3 regions of the Romboutsia sp. MSSM.1001216sp_RTP31141st1_G3_RTP31141_220114 genome follow, and region 2 is predicted to be linked to each of the others. Evidence: riboswitches for the same ligand, from Rfam matches in the RefSeq annotation. Region 2 holds a riboswitch; each other region holds the start of a gene.

Region 1 (5,764 bases), on a different contig from region 2:
CTTCTACTCATCACACCACCTAAGTTTCCACCTATATGTCCATTTTTATATGATGTATCATTAGATCCATCTATATGACTATTTGACATTCCTAGTTCATTTGCTATTTCTAGTTTCATTTGATTTAGAGCTTGTTTAGCATTACTTATTGCTGGTTTTTTAGACATTTTAATACCTCCTTAAACTTTCTTATATATTTTTATCAAATTTAAATGATATTATTATGTATTTTTGATTTATAAGATTATTAAAATGCTTTTACCTAATATAAAACATTAAACTAAAAAATCACTTGGTTTTATCCAAGTGATTTTTTTATATTAAGAAATCTTCATCTTTTAATTCTTCATATACACCTTTTTGATATCCATTACCTTTAGTCGAGAAAAAGTCGTGATTTTTGGTTTCTGTACTTAGCCCATTTAGTACTATTGGGTTTATTTCACTTACTTTATAATATTCATTAAACCCTAAATTGTCTAATGCCCTATTAGCATTGTATTTTAAGAAATTTATAACTTCACTTTCAAGACCGCTATCTTTGTATATAGTGTTTGTATAGTTTATTTCATTTTCCATTAAATCTTCAAGTATTTTGTACATTCTATCTTTTAATTCTTCTTTTTTAGCTTCTTCAAACTTTTCATATATTTCTTGAGAAAGAAGTCCTATATACTTTCCATGTAGTGATTCATCTCTAAGTATAAGAGATATTATTTCTCCACTTGCAACCATTTTACCTTGGCCTGCTAGATATAGTGGATAGAAAAAACCTGAGTAGAATAAAAAGCTTTCTAAGAATACACTTGTTACCATAGATAAATATAAACTTTCTTCATCTTTTGTATTTTTATATTGGGCTAGTACTAAGTCCGCCTTTTTCTGAAGTGTTTCTTCACTTTCTATCCATTTAAATAATTCTTCAATTTCATCATTAGAAAGCAGTGTCATAAATATAGATGAGTAACTTTTAGCATGTATTTCTTCCATAGTTCCCATAAATGATAATACTGCTTTTCTTTGAAGGTTATCTGTAAGGCTCATCATAGATGGTACCCCATCATTTCCTTGCTTAGTGTCTAGTAATGTAAGTCCACCTAATACTTTTTTATATAATTCTTTTTCTTTTTCATTTAATTCATTAAATACTTTTAAATCTTTTGAAACTGATATTTCCTCTGGTAACCAAAATTGTTTTACATTTTGTTCCCAAAAGGCTTGAGTAAATCCATCATCTTCTTTATTCCAGTTTACTGCTTTGTGTATTTTTTCTAATTTAAATGTCATAGTACTCCCCCTTATACTGAACACATAAGACACTCATTGTTGTCTCTAGTCATTTTAGTTCTTGTGTAGTAAAGACTTTTTAGTCCTTTTTTGTAAGCATATATATATAATCTAGCTATATCTCTAGTTGTTTTATCATCTGTTACAAATAATGTTGTTGATATACCTTGGTCAACATGATTTTGGACTGTTGAAACTATATCTATAACTTTTCTCATATCCATTCTATATGCAGATTGGTAATAAAGCATGTTTTCATTAGTTAAAAATGGCATAGGATATATAGTTGTAGAATCACCATATGTTCTAACTTCAACCGGCTCTGTAATTGGCATTATACTTGATGTTGCATTTTGAACATAACTAATACTTTGAGTTGGTGCTATTGCTATTAAGTATGCATTATATAATCCATGTACTTTTACTTCATCTAATAAAGCTTCCCATTCTTTAGTTGTAGGTATATGTATACCTTCAAACAATTTTTTTACTTTATCTGTCTTAGGTAAGTATGAATTTTTATAATATTTTTTTAATACATTACTATCTTTTCCTTTTGCATATTCTGATTTTTCAAACCCAACAAATGTTTTATTTCTCTCTTTAGCTATATTCATAGATGACTTTATAGCAAAATGTCTAACCATTGCAAAAAATACATTACAAAAGTCTATTGCTTCTTCTGATGTATAAAGTATATTTTCTCTCACTAAGTATCCATGTAAATTCATAGCACCAAGACCTACTGCATGTGACGAATCATTTCCATTTTTGATTGTTGGCACTTCATTTATACTAGTGTTATCAGAAACAAAAGTTAATGCCCTTATTGCAGTATCAATCGTATTTTCTATATCTTTATTATCCATTACATTAGCAATGTTTAAAGAACCTAAATTGCAACTTATATCTTGTCCCCATATATTTTCTCCAGCATATCCTTTTATATTTGATGGTGTTTGGTATTGAAATATTTCACAACATAAATTAGACATTTTGATTTTACCAACGTCTTTTAGTATATGTTCTCTATTTGCAGTATCTAAAAATACAACATATGGGTATCCACTTTCTTGTTGCATCTGTGCTATCTTTGTTAGCATTTTTCTAGGATTTATTTCTTTTTTTCGTATATCTTCATCATTTTTTAAAATATCATACCATTTTTCCATATCCATCTCATCAAGATTTATATTATATTTTTTATAAACAGAATGAGGATAAAATGCATAAGCCACCTCATTTTTCTCTGCCAATTCCATAAATTTATCTGGTATTAATGCCCCTAAAGATAATGATGCTAATCTTATTTTTTCATCTGCATTTATCTTTTTGGTATCCATAAGTAATTCAAAATCTGGATGAAATACACTTAAATATACAGCCCCGGCACCTTGTCTTGCACCCATTTGGTTAAAGTAGGTAAATGACTGTTCTAGCATTTTAGCAACTCCTACCACACCGCCTGCTGCTCCTTCTATGTCTTTAATAGGGTCTCCTGAAGCTCTTAACCTTGATAAATTAAGCGCTACTCCGCCACCTATTTTTGATAGATGATTTGCTGATGAAATTGCATATGATATACCTTCTGTACTATCTTCTATAGATATCAAAAAGCACGATACCATTTCTCCTGCTCTAGCTCTACCTGCATTTAAAAATGTAGGTGTTGCTGGTTGAAATTCTTGTTTTACTAGTTTCTCTGCCAATTTTTTTACTAAGTCTTTATCACCATTTCCAAGTGCTAAAGATACTATGAGAACTTTATCATTATAGCTTTCTAATATTTCTTTATTGTCATTAGTCTTAAGTGCATAGTTTTGATAAAACTTATTTGCACTCATATATGAATTAAATTTAAATCCATAATTTTTTATGATTCTTTCTATTTCTTTTATAAAGTCTATATCATATCTTTCTATTACTTCTTTAGAATAGTAATTATTATCTATTAAATATGATAGCCTTTCTTCAAGACTATTAAATACCTTTGTTCTAGGTTTTATATATTCATTTATATAACTGTATAATGCTTCTTTATCTTTTTCTAATTGATATTTTCCTTCTTTATTTTTTATTATGACTTGATTATTTAGTTCTATCCAGTTCATTTTTCCCACCTTTTATTTAATGTTTTACTAATCATTATCTACCACTTATAGATATAATATTTAAACCAAATACTATATATTGTATATACACCAATAAAAGTATTCTTAATCTATTATTATATTTTATTTTTTTTATTCTTTTTAATATATAGTTTTTTCAACACATAAGGCATTTATAATTTTTTATAATTGCTTTTTTTATTTACAAATAATATTCATTATGATATTCTTAAGTTAAGTGGGAACTTATATTTTATATAAGTATTACGCTAGCCCAAATAAAGGCACTTATCTTTTGATAGGTGCCTTTCCGTTTTTATAAGTACAAAAAATTTCTTTACAATACATAAATAAAGAACTACAATGTTTTTGAAAAGATATCTAACTAGGGGTGCCTTTTAGGCTGAGAAATGATAAATTCATTAACCCTTCGAACCTGATGTAGTTTATACTACCGTAGGAAAGTTACTTTTGTGTTTATTAATAGCTATAAAACAAATATAGTCTATTTATTAATACATATTTTGAGAAGCTTTGCCTTATGGTAAGGCTTTTTTTATTTATTAAAATATAATAAGGGGGATTTTAATATGATGTATACTACTCAAATGGATGCTGCTAAAAAGGGGATAATTACTAAAGAAATGGAAATAGTAGCAAAAAAAGAAAATATGGATGTTAATATTTTGAGAGAGCTAATATCTAAAGGTAAAGTAGCAATACCTGCTAATAAAAATCATAAATCTTTAAATCCTGAAGGTGTAGGCGAAAATCTAAGAACCAAAATAAATGTAAATTTAGGTATATCAAAAGATTGTTGTGATATTGATGAAGAGATGAAAAAGGTTAATTTGGCATTAGATATGAAAGCCGAAGCTATAATGGATTTAAGTTCTTTTGGTAAAACCAAAGAATTTAGAAAAAAACTTATATCATCTTCTAATGCTATGATAGGAACTGTTCCTATATACGATGCTGTTGGTTTTTACGATAAAGAATTAAAAGATATAACTGCTAAAGAATTTTTAGATGTAGTAAGAAATCATGCAAATGATGGTGTAGACTTCGTTACTGTACATGCTGGTATAAACAAAGAAACTGCATCTGTTTTTAAAAGAAACAAAAGACTTACTAATATAGTATCTAGAGGCGGTTCTTTAATGTATGCTTGGATGGAGCTTAACCAACGTGAGAACCCTTTTTATGAATACTTTGATGAATTACTTGATATATGCGAAGAATATGACTTAACATTAAGCCTTGGAGATGCTCTAAGACCTGGGTCTATAAATGACTCTTCAGATGCTTGTCAAATAAAAGAATTAATGATATTAGGTGAACTTACTCTAAGAGCTTGGAAACGAAATGTTCAAGTAATAATAGAAGGTCCTGGACATATGTCATTAGATGAAATTGAGTCTAATATGTTACTTGAAAAGAAACTTTGTCATGGTGCACCATTTTATGTGCTAGGTCCTATAGTTACAGATATAGCCCCTGGATATGATCATATAACAAGTGCTATTGGAGGTGCCTTAGCTGCTAGTTATGGAGCTGACTTTTTATGTTATGTAACCCCAGCAGAACATTTAAGACTACCTAACTTAGATGATGTTAAAGAAGGTATTATAGCTACTAAAATAGCTGCTCATGCTGCAGATATCGCAAAGAAAATTCCTAAATCTAGAGATATAGATAATCAAATGAGTAAAGCTAGACAAGAACTTGATTGGGAAAAAATGTTTGAACTTGCTATTGACCCACAAAAAGCTAGAAGATATAGAAAAGAGTCAACTCCTAAACATGATGATAGCTGTACAATGTGCGGTAAGATGTGTTCTATGAGAAATATGAATAAAATAATGAGTGGTAAAGACTTAAATTTATTAAGAGCAGATAATTAGTTACATACTTAATTTAATATTATAAATATCTATTATATTCTTTGCATAACTAAGTTTCATCATATTTTAATGATTTACAAAAGAATACATAAAGTGGTATACTGTCCTTTATAAATATATATTTTTGGAGGAATATTAATGGCATTTATAATATTAATATTAGGTTTTATTTTCCTTATAAAGGGTGCTGACATATTTGTCGATGGTGCTGCTTCAATTGCTAGAAAATTTAATGTTCCAGCTATGGTTATAGGTCTTACTATAGTAGCTATGGGTACATCTGCACCTGAAGCCGCAGTAAGTATTACATCTTCATTAGCAGGTCAAAATGATATGAGTGTTGCTAACATCGTAGGCTCTAACTTTTTTAACATACTTGTAGTGTTAGGTGTATCTGCAATAATTGCAAAGTTACCAGTTCAAAAAGATACTATAAAAAAAGATACTCCATTTTTAATAGGT
Region 2 (5,764 bases):
AAGTGGTGGAACTAAAGAACAAATAGATGAACAACTTAATTCTTTATCAGAATTAGAAAATTCATTTAACAATAAGTTAAATTTAACAAATACTATATTTACTTCTGATGTATCTAATGTTTTAGATAGTGTAGGAGATGCTATGATTTCTAGCTCTTCTGATATAAACAACATATTAGAAAGTATAAATGTTATAATACCTCAAATAGATGCACTTTCTACTTATGGAATATCAAGTAGTGATGTTTTTGTAAAACAAGCAGGTAATATATCAAAAGAACTTAATAAGTTTGAAGATGATTTAGATAAGTTAGTAGAAAAAACTAAGATATTAACAGATAAAAATTTAGACAAGTTAATTTCAATATTAGATAAAAATTCAAAAGAGATAGCATCTTTTATATCATCACCTGTTAATGTTAAGACAGAAGAGTTATATAAGGCAGGTATATTTGGAGTCGCTTTAATGCCATTTTATTCAGTACTTGCAATATGGGTAGGAGCACTTTTATCTACATCACTACTTACAACAGAGTGTGAAGAATTAGCGGGAGAAAAAACTAATTTAGTTCAAAAACATTTTGGTAAAATGCTTACATTTATGACAGTATCATTAATACAGTCTTTAATAATTGCAACAGGTAATATATTTATATTTGATAAGCCTGTTAGTATACCTTTAATGTATTTATTTACTATAGTATCTTCTATACTATTTACTACAATTATATTTACATTAGTTTCTTTATTTGGGAACTTAGGTAAAGCTATAGCTATAGTTATTATGGTCTTCCAAATAGCAGGTTCTGGAGGGATATATCCTATACAAACTAACCCTAAGATATTTGAAATATTACAACCATATTGGCCATTTACTTATGCTATAGATGGATTTAGAGAAGCTATAGCAGGACCTAGCATGAGTGCTGTATATTATGATTTATCTATGTTAGCAATATTCTTTGTAATATTTATATCATTAGTCATATTTAAGAAAACTTTCCATAATATAACTGAATTTATGAATGATAAGTTTAAGGAGTCTGGTTTATAGTTATAAATAATGGTAATTATTTAACAAATAAATATTGAATAGCATTTCCATGACTAGTAAAATAATAATCATAATAAACATTAAGGAAGTGACAATATGAACAAGGATTATTATTGCCCATACTGTAAATCTAAATTAGATGTACTAGATGGATGAGGTACTATTAATTATTATTGCATGGAGTGCAATATGCTTATATCTAGAAAGAAGATATTGACTAAAGAAGAATTAGAGAATATTGATATAGAAAATAAAAATACCTAAAGGAATAATTCCTTTAGGTATTTTTATTAACATTACTATTAGTTATTATCTATTTCTCTTCTTGGGATAGTATATTGAATAGCATTTTCAATTTGCTCTAAATATCTTTCATCTTTTGGGGCAACAAATAGACAAGTATAACCTTTTTCACCAGCTCTACCAGTTCTACCAATACGATGTATGTAGTCTTCTGAAGTTTCTGGTATATCATAGTTATATACATGAGTAACACCAGTAACATCAATACCTCTAGATGCAACATCAGTAGCTATAAGATATTGTATATCTGCATTTCTAAAAGATTTCATAATTCTTTCACGTTTTGATTGAGGGATGTCGCTGTGAAGTTTAGCACAATTATACCCTCTTTGACAAAGTGCTTCATCTAAAGCATCTGCTCTTCTTTTGGTTCTACAGAAGATTATAGCTAAAAAAGGATTATCTTTATCAAGTACAGAACATAGTGCATCTTGTTTTCTTCTATCTGTAGTTTCTACAACTTCTTGATTTATATTTTCAAGTGTTATTTCTTCTTTTTCTATAGATACAACAACAGGATCAGTCATATATCTATAAGCTAATTTTTTAACTTGTGAGTTCATAGTAGCGGAGAAACACAATGTTTGACGCTTTTTAGGAACTTCCTTTAATATAGCTTCAACTTCATTTTTAAATCCCATAAATAACATTTGGTCAGCTTCATCTAGTACAAAAGTTTTTAACTTACTAAGATTTACAGTTTTTCTATCTAAGTGATCTAAAAGTCTTCCTGGTGTAGCTACTATAAGGTGTATATTTCCCTTTAACTTTTTTAATTGACCTGCTATATCTTTTCCACCATAAGCTGATAATACATTTATATTCTTACCTTTTGAAAGTTCAATGGCTTGTTCAGTTATTTGAATAGCTAGCTCTCTTGTTGGTGACAATATAAGTGCTTGAACATAATTAGCGTTTGGATTAATATTTTCAAATATAGGAAGTAAAAATGCTAGAGTTTTTCCCGTACCAGTTTGAGCTTCTGCTATAACATCTTTTCCAGACTTTATAAATCCAATACTTTCTTTTTGTATAGGTGTAGGAGAGTTAATTCCCCTATTTTTTAGTACATTTACTAAATCTTTACTAATTCCAAGTTCTTCAAAATTCATTATATTACCTCTTAATATCTTTATAATTTGAGCAACGGATTTGACCGAAATAGTTTGCCAACACGTTGCTTAAAGCATTAGTGAACGTTATATCGTTGCGACATAGAAATAGTTATCCTGAATATCGCTTAAACGAAGTAAACTTTTTATTTATATTTTCCGTATTAATAAATAATATCATATAGTTATAATTAATACTAATAATATTATTTATTAATATAAAATATTAATGTTAGTTTTATATATTAATGGGTATTAAATAAATGTTAGTATTTATAAATATACAGAAGATTTTATAAATTATAATTAAAGTTGATTTATTTAGATTATAGAAATATACTATAAGTATAAAATAAAATATTTGCTAGGGGTGCCGAAAGGCTGAGAGACGAAACGTTAACCCTTGTACCTGATCTGGATAATACCAGCGTAGGAAAGCTTGATAATATATTATTATATTATATATTAAATTAGAAATTAAGGCTATATTCCAATGTTGGGGTATAGCTTTTTAATTGCAAAAATATATGATATTGAAGTTAATTGAGGAGATAACAAGCTTTAGCAAATTAAATATTTAATAAATAAAAGGGAGAAGATCATATGAAAAACTACAAAATACCTACACTGACAATAGCAGGTTCAGACTCGTCTGGTGGAGCAGGTGTACAAGCTGATTTAAAAACATTTAGTGCAATAGGAACTTATGGGATGAGTGTTATAACAGCTATAACAGCCCAAAATACTAAAGGTGTATTTATGGTAGAAGATTTAAGCAAAGAGATAATTAAAAAACAAATAGAAGTTGTATTTGATGATATACGTCCAAAATCTTTAAAAATAGGTATGGTATCTAGTGAAGAAATAATAAAAGAAATAGCAAAAACTCTAGATAAATACAAACCAGAAAATCTAGTTATTGATCCGGTAATGATATCAAAGAGTGGATATTCACTACTTAAGCCAGAAGCTAAGCAAAGTATGATAGAGTATCTTATACCAATGGCCTACATAATAACACCAAATACACCAGAAGCAGAAGAAATAACAGGTATTAAAATAGACAATGTTGAGGATATGAAATTAGCAGGTCAAAAAATATTAGAATTAGGTCCGAAGTTTGTACTTATGAAGGGGGGACACTTAGACGGTGATGCTGTAGATATACTTATAGGCAAAGATATATTTAAAGTATATAAGAGTGAAAGGCTATATAGAAAAAATACGCATGGAACAGGATGTACACTATCTTCAGCAATAGCTGCACACTTAGCATTAGGATATGATATATGTGAAAGCGTAAAAAGAAGTAAGGAGTATATAACAAACGCAATAAGATATAGTTTTGATATAGGAAGTGGAGTAGGACCTGTTCATCATTTCTATGAAATAGAAAATAAGAAAATATAGTATTGGGGTAGAGAATATGTATAGTTTAATAAATAAAGTTAAAGAAATTAATCCATTAGTACTTCATTATACTAATGAAGTAACTATAAATGATTGTGCTAATATAACATTGGCACTAGGAGCGAGTCCTTTAATGAGTTTTTCATATGAAGAAGTAGAAGAGATTGTTCAGGTAGCAAGTGCAGTGGTTATAAATATAGGTACTATGAAATCTTCTAACTTAGAATTATTTTTACAAGCAGGTAAAATGGCCAATAAGTACAATAAACCTGTTGTACTTGACCCAGTAGGAGTATTTGCTACAAAAACTAGGGCAAATTTTGTAAAAAGATTATTAAATGAAGTAAGATTTACTGCAATAAAAGGAAATGTAGCTGAGATTAAATATATAGGTGGATTTGATGTTAAAGGCAAGGGTGTTGACTCTTTTGATGATGACAAAAATATTGATGAAGCTATAAAAAAGATTGCTAACAAATTAGAATGTGTAGTTTGTGCAACTGGAAAAGTAGATAGTGTAACTGATGGAAATAGAATAATTAAAATATATAATGGAACACCTAAGTTAAAGTATATAACTGGTACAGGGTGTATGTGTGCTAGCTTAATGGGATCATATCTTGGGAGTAGTGATAAAACTTTAGAGGCTATCTCTATGGGGATAATGACGATGAGTTTATGCGGACAGCTAGCTGATAAAGAAAATATATCTATAGGAGACTTCAAAGTTGAGCTTATGAATAATATATATGACCTAGATGAAGAAAAGCTAAATAAATTTGGAAAGGTTGAGGTTATATAATGAAATTTACAGATTATTTATTTGAAGAAGTTAAAAATATATGGCAAGAATACTTAGAACATCCATTTATAAAAGAACTAGGAGAAGGTACTTTACCTAAAGAGAAATTTAAAAATTATTTAGTACAAGATTATTTATACCTTAAAGAATTTGGTAAAGTATTTGCAATGTGCTTAATAAAGTCAAAGACTATAGAGGAAATAAACTTTTTCAGTAGAGCCATAAGTGCATCGATAGAATATGAAACAGCAGTACATGTTAGTTATATGAACAAATTAGGAGTACCACCAAAAATAGCAGAAACATGTAAATATGAAATAACAACAGATAATTATACTAGTTATATGCAAGCTATAGCCTTAAAAGGAAATTTAAGAGAAATTGTAATCTCTACAATGCCTTGTAACTGGAGCTATAATTATATAGGACACTATCTACTAGATAATTACAAAGAGACATTAGAAGGAAATTACTACAAAGAATGGATAGATATGTACTCTGAAGGAAAATTTGACGAGAATCTAAGGGAGTGGTTAGATTATGTTAACTATTTATGTAGAGATATAAGTAATGAAGAAAGAGAAAACTTAAAAGAAATATTTATAAAATCAAGTTTACATGAATTAGAATTTTGGAATATGGCCTATAAAGAAACTAAGGAGGGAGACTTATGTCTAGTTTAAATAATATATTAGGAATAGTTATATTAATCGTTAGTATAGGATGGTTTTGCTTGTATCTAAAAGATATGAAAAATAGAAAATTAAGCACAAAAGAAATAGTACTAATCGGTATGTTTTCAGCAATGTCTTATATACTTTCTATGATTCAATTTATAAAATATCCTCAAGGCGGGGGAATAACTTTATTTTCAATGTTACCTACAATGCTACTTGCTATACTTTACGGTAAAGAAGTTGGGATAACTGCAGGTTTAGTTTTTGCTTTAATAAAGTTAATAAGTGGACCAACAATAATACATCCAGCTCAGTTTTTATTAGATTATATACTTCCAATGATGGTACTAGGGTTAGCAGGAATATTTGGAAGAGATAAAAAATTTAATATATTTGCAGGATGCAT
Region 3 (5,764 bases), on a different contig from region 2:
TTTAGTAATTTAGGAAGTAAAAAACCTCTCCATCCTATTTCCTCTAATCCTCCCCCAAATATCATTATAGGAGTTAACCAACTTAAAAATATTAATGGGGATTTTAGTAAGGCACCATAGCCTCTAAACATTTCAACTACTATATATGGAACGGTCCAAAGTATTAAAGCGGCAATAATAACATATAAATATTCCTTTAGACTCCTGTTTGCATTTACACAGTTCCTTAAAAATCTATCAAATTCATCTTTAGACAAAAACTTTTTAGCGGTAATTAATCCAGCTAAAGCAGGAGAATACCCTGAAAGTGCATAAAATAACATAAAAATAGGAGAACCATATATTAAAATATTGAGTTGTGTTGTAGATATAGTTACTGTAAATCCAATTATACAAAAAAGTATTAGTACTATAAAAAAGTACTTTGTATCTTTTGAAATCAATTTTTTTCGCCTCCGAATTTTTTATAAGAATTAATTTATAGAATAATTCAAAGTATATTGAAATTATTGAATAACTATATAATTATTATACATAAGAAATCTAACTAATTTAATAGGGAAATTAAATAAAATTCGTATAATAAATATATATATATAGTTTATTTATAAACTAATAATTTGTTGATTATGAAAATACATTGTGCTACACTCAACTTGTAAAAATAAATAAAAGCTAGGGGAGCTATGATTGGATAGCTGAGAAGTAAAGCCATAACTTTCAGACTCTAAGAACCTGATTAAGATAATTCTTACGTAGGGAAGCTCGTATATTTTAATGTACCTAGATTTTTAGTTAAATAAGGCGCTCTCTATAAAAAGAGAGTGCTTTTTTAATGCTATTAAAGTTAAATTTATATAATTATTTTTATATCTTATAAAAGATAATCCTTAAAAGGAGGAAATGTAAGTGAAGGTAAATGGGGAAGAGTTTGAATTTAAATCAGATATGACAATATCAAAGTTATTAGAAGATATTGGAGTAAAAAAAGATAGCGTAGTAGTAGAGATAAATTTAAACATAATTGAAAATAATCAATACGATAGCTATATACTAAGAGAAGAAGATGTTATAGAAGTCATAAGGTTTGTTGGAGGGGGATAAGATGCAACTTTTTATAAATGAGCTACTTGTAAATATTGATGAAGATATAGTTACAGTAGATAAAGTTAAAGAAAAATATAAAAAAGATGCAGATATAATAATACTAAATGGTCATCCAGTAGATGCATATGTAGATTTAGAATTATATGAAAATGATAGAGTTACATTAATAAAAAGGGGTGAAATTCCAAAATTTGAAGAATTAGAAAATCTTATGGTTAGCAGACATACTCCAAATGTTCACTACAAATTAAAAAATGGAAAAGTAGCAATATTAGGTATTGGTGGATTGGGTTCAAATATAGCTATATCTTTAGCTAGAATAGGCGTAGGAACATTAATACTAGCAGACTTTGATATAGTAGAACCATCTAATTTAAATAGACAACAATATTTTATAAATGATATAGGAAAATATAAAACCGAGGCACTTAAAAATAATATAGAAAATATTAATCCATTTATAGAAGTTGAAACTATAAACAAAATAATAGATTCATCAAATATACATGAATTTGGGAACGTAGATATAATAATAGAGGCTTTTGATAATCCAAAGTACAAAGCAGAAATTGCAAATAACATTTTAACTAAAATGAGAGATAAATATTTAATATCCTCATCTGGAGTGGCAGGATATTATGATTCTAACATAATAAAAACAAGAAAAATCAGAGATAAATTTTACATATGTGGAGATGAGATAAATGAAGCTAAAGAAGGTGATGGGCTTATGGCACCAAGGGTGGCTATATGTGCTAATCACATGGCTAATTTAGCAACAAAAATATTGATAGAAGACAAATAAGATTATGTGGGGGATAAAAATGGATAAATTAATATTAAACGGACATGAGTTTAATAGTAGACTTTTAATAGGAACGGGAAAATATAGTTCAAATGATATGTTACCAAGAGTAATAGAGTCAAGTAACAGTGAAATAATAACTATGGCACTAAGAAGAGTAGACTTAGACAATACAGAAGAAAATATACTATCACATATACCTAGCAATATGACAATACTTCCTAATACATCAGGAGCGACTAATCATATGGAAGCTGTTAGGATAGCAAGAATAGCTAGAAAAATGGGATGTGGAAACTTTATAAAAATAGAAGTAATAAGTGATACAAAATACTTATTACCCGATAATGAAGAAACTATAAAAGCAACTAAAATACTTGCTGATGAAGGATTTGTAGTTCTTCCATATATGAGTCCAGATCTATATGCAGGCAAAAGGCTAATAGAAGCAGGGGCAGCAGCAGTTATGCCACTTGGGGCACCAATAGGTTCTAATAGAGGGCTTAAAATGAAAGAAATGATAAAAATAATGATAGAAGAATTAGATATACCAATAATAGTAGATGCAGGAATTGGAAAACCATCTCAGGCTATGGAAGCTATGGAAATGGGGGCAGCAGCAGTACTTGTAAACACTGCAATAGCTAGTGCAGGCGACCCTATAAAAATGGCGAATGCTTTCAAATTAGCAGTTGAAGGTGGAAGAGAAGCATATTTAGCTAAAACAGGAAGAGTAAGCAATTTTGCAAATGCATCTTCACCTCTTACTGGATTTTTAAGTGAAGTAGGTGTTTAATTTGAGTTTTTATAATGTTATAGAAAAGTATAAAGATATTGATATAGATAAATATCTAGAAAATGTATCAAATTATGATGTTTTAAGAAGTTTAGAAAAGGATAATTTAGATGAATATGATTTATTAAATTTATTATCTAAAAAAGCCACTAAATACCTGGAAGAAATGGCACAAAAAGCACACGAGATAACTAATAGATATTTTGGAAAGACTATACTTTTGTATACTCCTATGTATATAGTAAACTATTGTGTAAATAAATGTCTATACTGTGGATATAATATAGATTCTGGAATAAGTAGAAAAAAGCTCAACATTAATGAAATTAAAATAGAAGGAAATGAAATATCTAAAGAGGGATTTAAGCATTTGTTGCTTTTAACTGGAGAAAGTAAGATTCATTCAGACGTAGAGTATATAGGTGAAGCTGTAGAAGTTCTTAAAGATAAATTTCCATCTATTACAATAGAAGTTTATCCAATGGATGAAGAAGAGTATAAATATTTAGTAGATAAAGGCGTTGAAGGGCTTACTGTATACCAAGAAGTATATGATGAAAATATTTATAAAGAGGTACATTTAAAAGGTCCAAAATCTAATTATAAATATAGATTAGACTCACCAGAAAGAGGAATAAAAGCTGGAATGAGAAGTGTATCAATAGGTTCGTTACTTGGTCTTAATGATTTTAGAAAAGAAACTTTTTTTACATTAATGCATGGAAGATATTTAAGAAAAAAATATCCACATGTAGACGTTTCATACTCAATACCTAGAATAAGACCATTTAAGGGATGTTATGAAAAAATAATTGATATCAATGATAATGATTTAGTACAAGCTATGGTTGTTATGAGATTATTTGATAATCAAGGTGGTATAAATTTATCGACTAGAGAAAGCTTATCATTGCGAAGAAATTTAATACCTTTGGGAGTTACAAAATTAAGTGCAGGTGTATCAACAAATGTAGGAGGGCATTCTCAAAATAGTAAAGATACATCTCAATTTAAAATTAGTGATGAAAGTAGTGTTAGTGATATAAAAGCCATGTTAAAAGATATTGGATACCAACAAATATTTAAAGATTGGGAAAGGTTTTAATGTATCTAATAACGAATAGGCATCTATGCAAATATGATAGGTATATTGAAGTTATAAAAGAAGCATCTTATTGTGGCGTTAAAAATATAATACTAAGAGAAAAAGATCTGAGTAATGATGAGCTAGAAAATTTATATCTTAAGATTAAAAAAAATATAAATAAAGATACTAAGATAATAATAAATAGCAATATAGAAGTATTTAAAAGAGTTGATGCCGACGGTATACATTTACCATTTGATAAGTTTATAGATATTTATGATGAAAAAAATAAAAAAGATACAAATGAGTATATAGATATCAAAAACTTTAATAAAATATTAGGAGTATCAACTCATAGTATAAAAGATATAGTAGAAGTACTAAAAAGAAATGCAGATTATATATTTTTATCACACATATATGAAACTAAATGTAAGGAAAACTTAAAACCTAAAGGAATTGAAATATTAAAAGAGGCCAATTCTTTACTTACTAATTCAAATATAAATTTAATTGCATTAGGTGGAATAACACCTAGCAATGTCAAATACATAGTAGATTATTGTGATGATATAGCTGTTATGTCTAACCTAATGAGTAGTAAAAATATAAAAAAAACAATAAATGAATATAATATAGATTAAAAGTTAGCGTCTAAAATAATTTTTATTATTTTAGACGCTAACTTTTATTATAAATAGGTATTTTTATGTATTTTACTATTTAAAATAGTTACAATCTTTGATCTAGTAAAGGATTAGAATTTAAAGTTAATACCATTTAAATCATGAGTTTTATTTAGATAAATTAACTTTTATTGAGATTTTTATTACATAATCATCATATTCTTGAACTGCTAAATCATCAAGTATTATATCTTCATAGAAATGACCTTGAACAGATAGATTATTTTCTTCTATAAACTTTAAAATCTTATTATAAGTAATGCTAGTGTTATAATAACTACCCCTATGATATGCAACAATGTACAATCCCTTAGCTTTAGTAAAATTAGAATATTCTTTATTAGGAAGTTTATTATATATATATTTATAATCTAAGTAATTACCATTAGCTATATCACTGTATTCAAGCATTTCACCTAAAAAATGGGGGTAAGCTATACCTCTATCTTCACAACGACCTATATGAGCAGAAAAAGCCTCATAAACTTCTTTATCTGTAGAACAATTAAAAACTTTTGAAATAAATATGTATTCTTCTTGTAATGGTAAAATGCTGACTTTATCTGTATAATTATTAATAAAATCTTTGGAGTATTCAATTTTTCTATCAATAAAGAGTTTTATCTGGTTTAACTTATCTATTTTATTGATTACATTTATACGTTCCTTTTCTAGTAAATTAATTAATTCATTGGGATTTCTCTTACTTAAGTATTCTTTTATTTCTTTTAAAGGCATACCAATATCCTTTAGCATTGTTATAGCTCCAAACGTTTCTATTTGTTGATAAGAATAATATCTATAATTATTATCTCCTTTTATTTCAGGAGAAAAAATTCCAACTTGATCGTAATGATAAAGAGTTTGCTTACTAGTTTTGCAAAGCTTAGCAAATTCTCCAGTAGTAAAATGTATATTCTTATTAATTTTCATATAAAACACTCCAGATAATATAATAGTTTAATTATAAATATAACACAAAATGTTTAAGATTAAACTAATTAGCATTAATTTATGATAGTCTCCAATTCAAAAGTAAATACTATAAAAATAATAAAATTTTTATAATAGGAAGATATGGAAAGTGTAAGGGAAGTTTTAACAAATGGAAATTTTACTTATTAGTAAAAATTAAATTAAAATTTTTTAAGGAAAATATAAGTATTTTATATCCACAAATGGATATTAATTAAAAAAAAGAAGATAAGTAGATTTTATTGCAAAAATTATGGTGTATTTGATTTTGTATAATGAACAAACTAATGTTAAATAGATTATAAAAA

Evidence for each region. A riboswitch is a leader RNA that binds a small molecule or an ion and turns the genes downstream of it on or off. The one in region 2 is predicted to bind thiamine pyrophosphate.
Region 1: linked by a shared signal. The riboswitch ahead of thiC (phosphomethylpyrimidine synthase ThiC) and the one ahead of thiD (bifunctional hydroxymethylpyrimidine kinase/phosphomethylpyrimidine kinase) in region 2 are both predicted to bind thiamine pyrophosphate.
Region 3: linked by a shared signal. The riboswitch ahead of thiS (sulfur carrier protein ThiS) and the one ahead of thiD (bifunctional hydroxymethylpyrimidine kinase/phosphomethylpyrimidine kinase) in region 2 are both predicted to bind thiamine pyrophosphate.

What each region holds. Positions count from the first base shown of each region.
Region 1 covers NZ_JBCIUO010000003.1:213,789-219,552, forward strand. Annotated here, with positions in the region: gene ABCP60_RS07940 (alpha/beta-type small acid-soluble spore protein) at 1-167, opposite strand, end outside; gene nrdF (class 1b ribonucleoside-diphosphate reductase subunit beta) at 316-1,287, opposite strand; gene nrdE (class 1b ribonucleoside-diphosphate reductase subunit alpha) at 1,299-3,398, opposite strand; TPP riboswitch at 3,776-3,878, shown strand; gene thiC (phosphomethylpyrimidine synthase ThiC) at 3,989-5,302, shown strand; gene ABCP60_RS07960 (calcium/sodium antiporter) at 5,441-5,764, shown strand, end outside.
Region 2 covers NZ_JBCIUO010000001.1:336,097-341,860, forward strand. Annotated here, with positions in the region: gene ABCP60_RS01690 (YhgE/Pip domain-containing protein) at 1-1,054, shown strand, start outside; gene ABCP60_RS01695 (DEAD/DEAH box helicase) at 1,357-2,469, opposite strand; TPP riboswitch at 2,826-2,922, shown strand; gene thiD (bifunctional hydroxymethylpyrimidine kinase/phosphomethylpyrimidine kinase) at 3,073-3,879, shown strand; gene thiM (hydroxyethylthiazole kinase) at 3,896-4,681, shown strand; gene tenA (thiaminase II) at 4,681-5,364, shown strand; gene thiT (energy-coupled thiamine transporter ThiT) at 5,352-5,764, shown strand, end outside.
Region 3 covers NZ_JBCIUO010000004.1:32,307-38,070, reverse strand. Annotated here, with positions in the region: gene ABCP60_RS08270 (type II CAAX endopeptidase family protein) at 1-443, opposite strand, end outside; TPP riboswitch at 668-779, shown strand; gene thiS (sulfur carrier protein ThiS) at 910-1,104, shown strand; gene thiF (sulfur carrier protein ThiS adenylyltransferase ThiF) at 1,106-1,912, shown strand; gene ABCP60_RS08255 (thiazole synthase) at 1,932-2,708, shown strand; gene thiH (2-iminoacetate synthase ThiH) at 2,710-3,813, shown strand; gene ABCP60_RS08245 (thiamine phosphate synthase) at 3,813-4,439, shown strand; gene ABCP60_RS08240 (MerR family transcriptional regulator) at 4,590-5,414, opposite strand.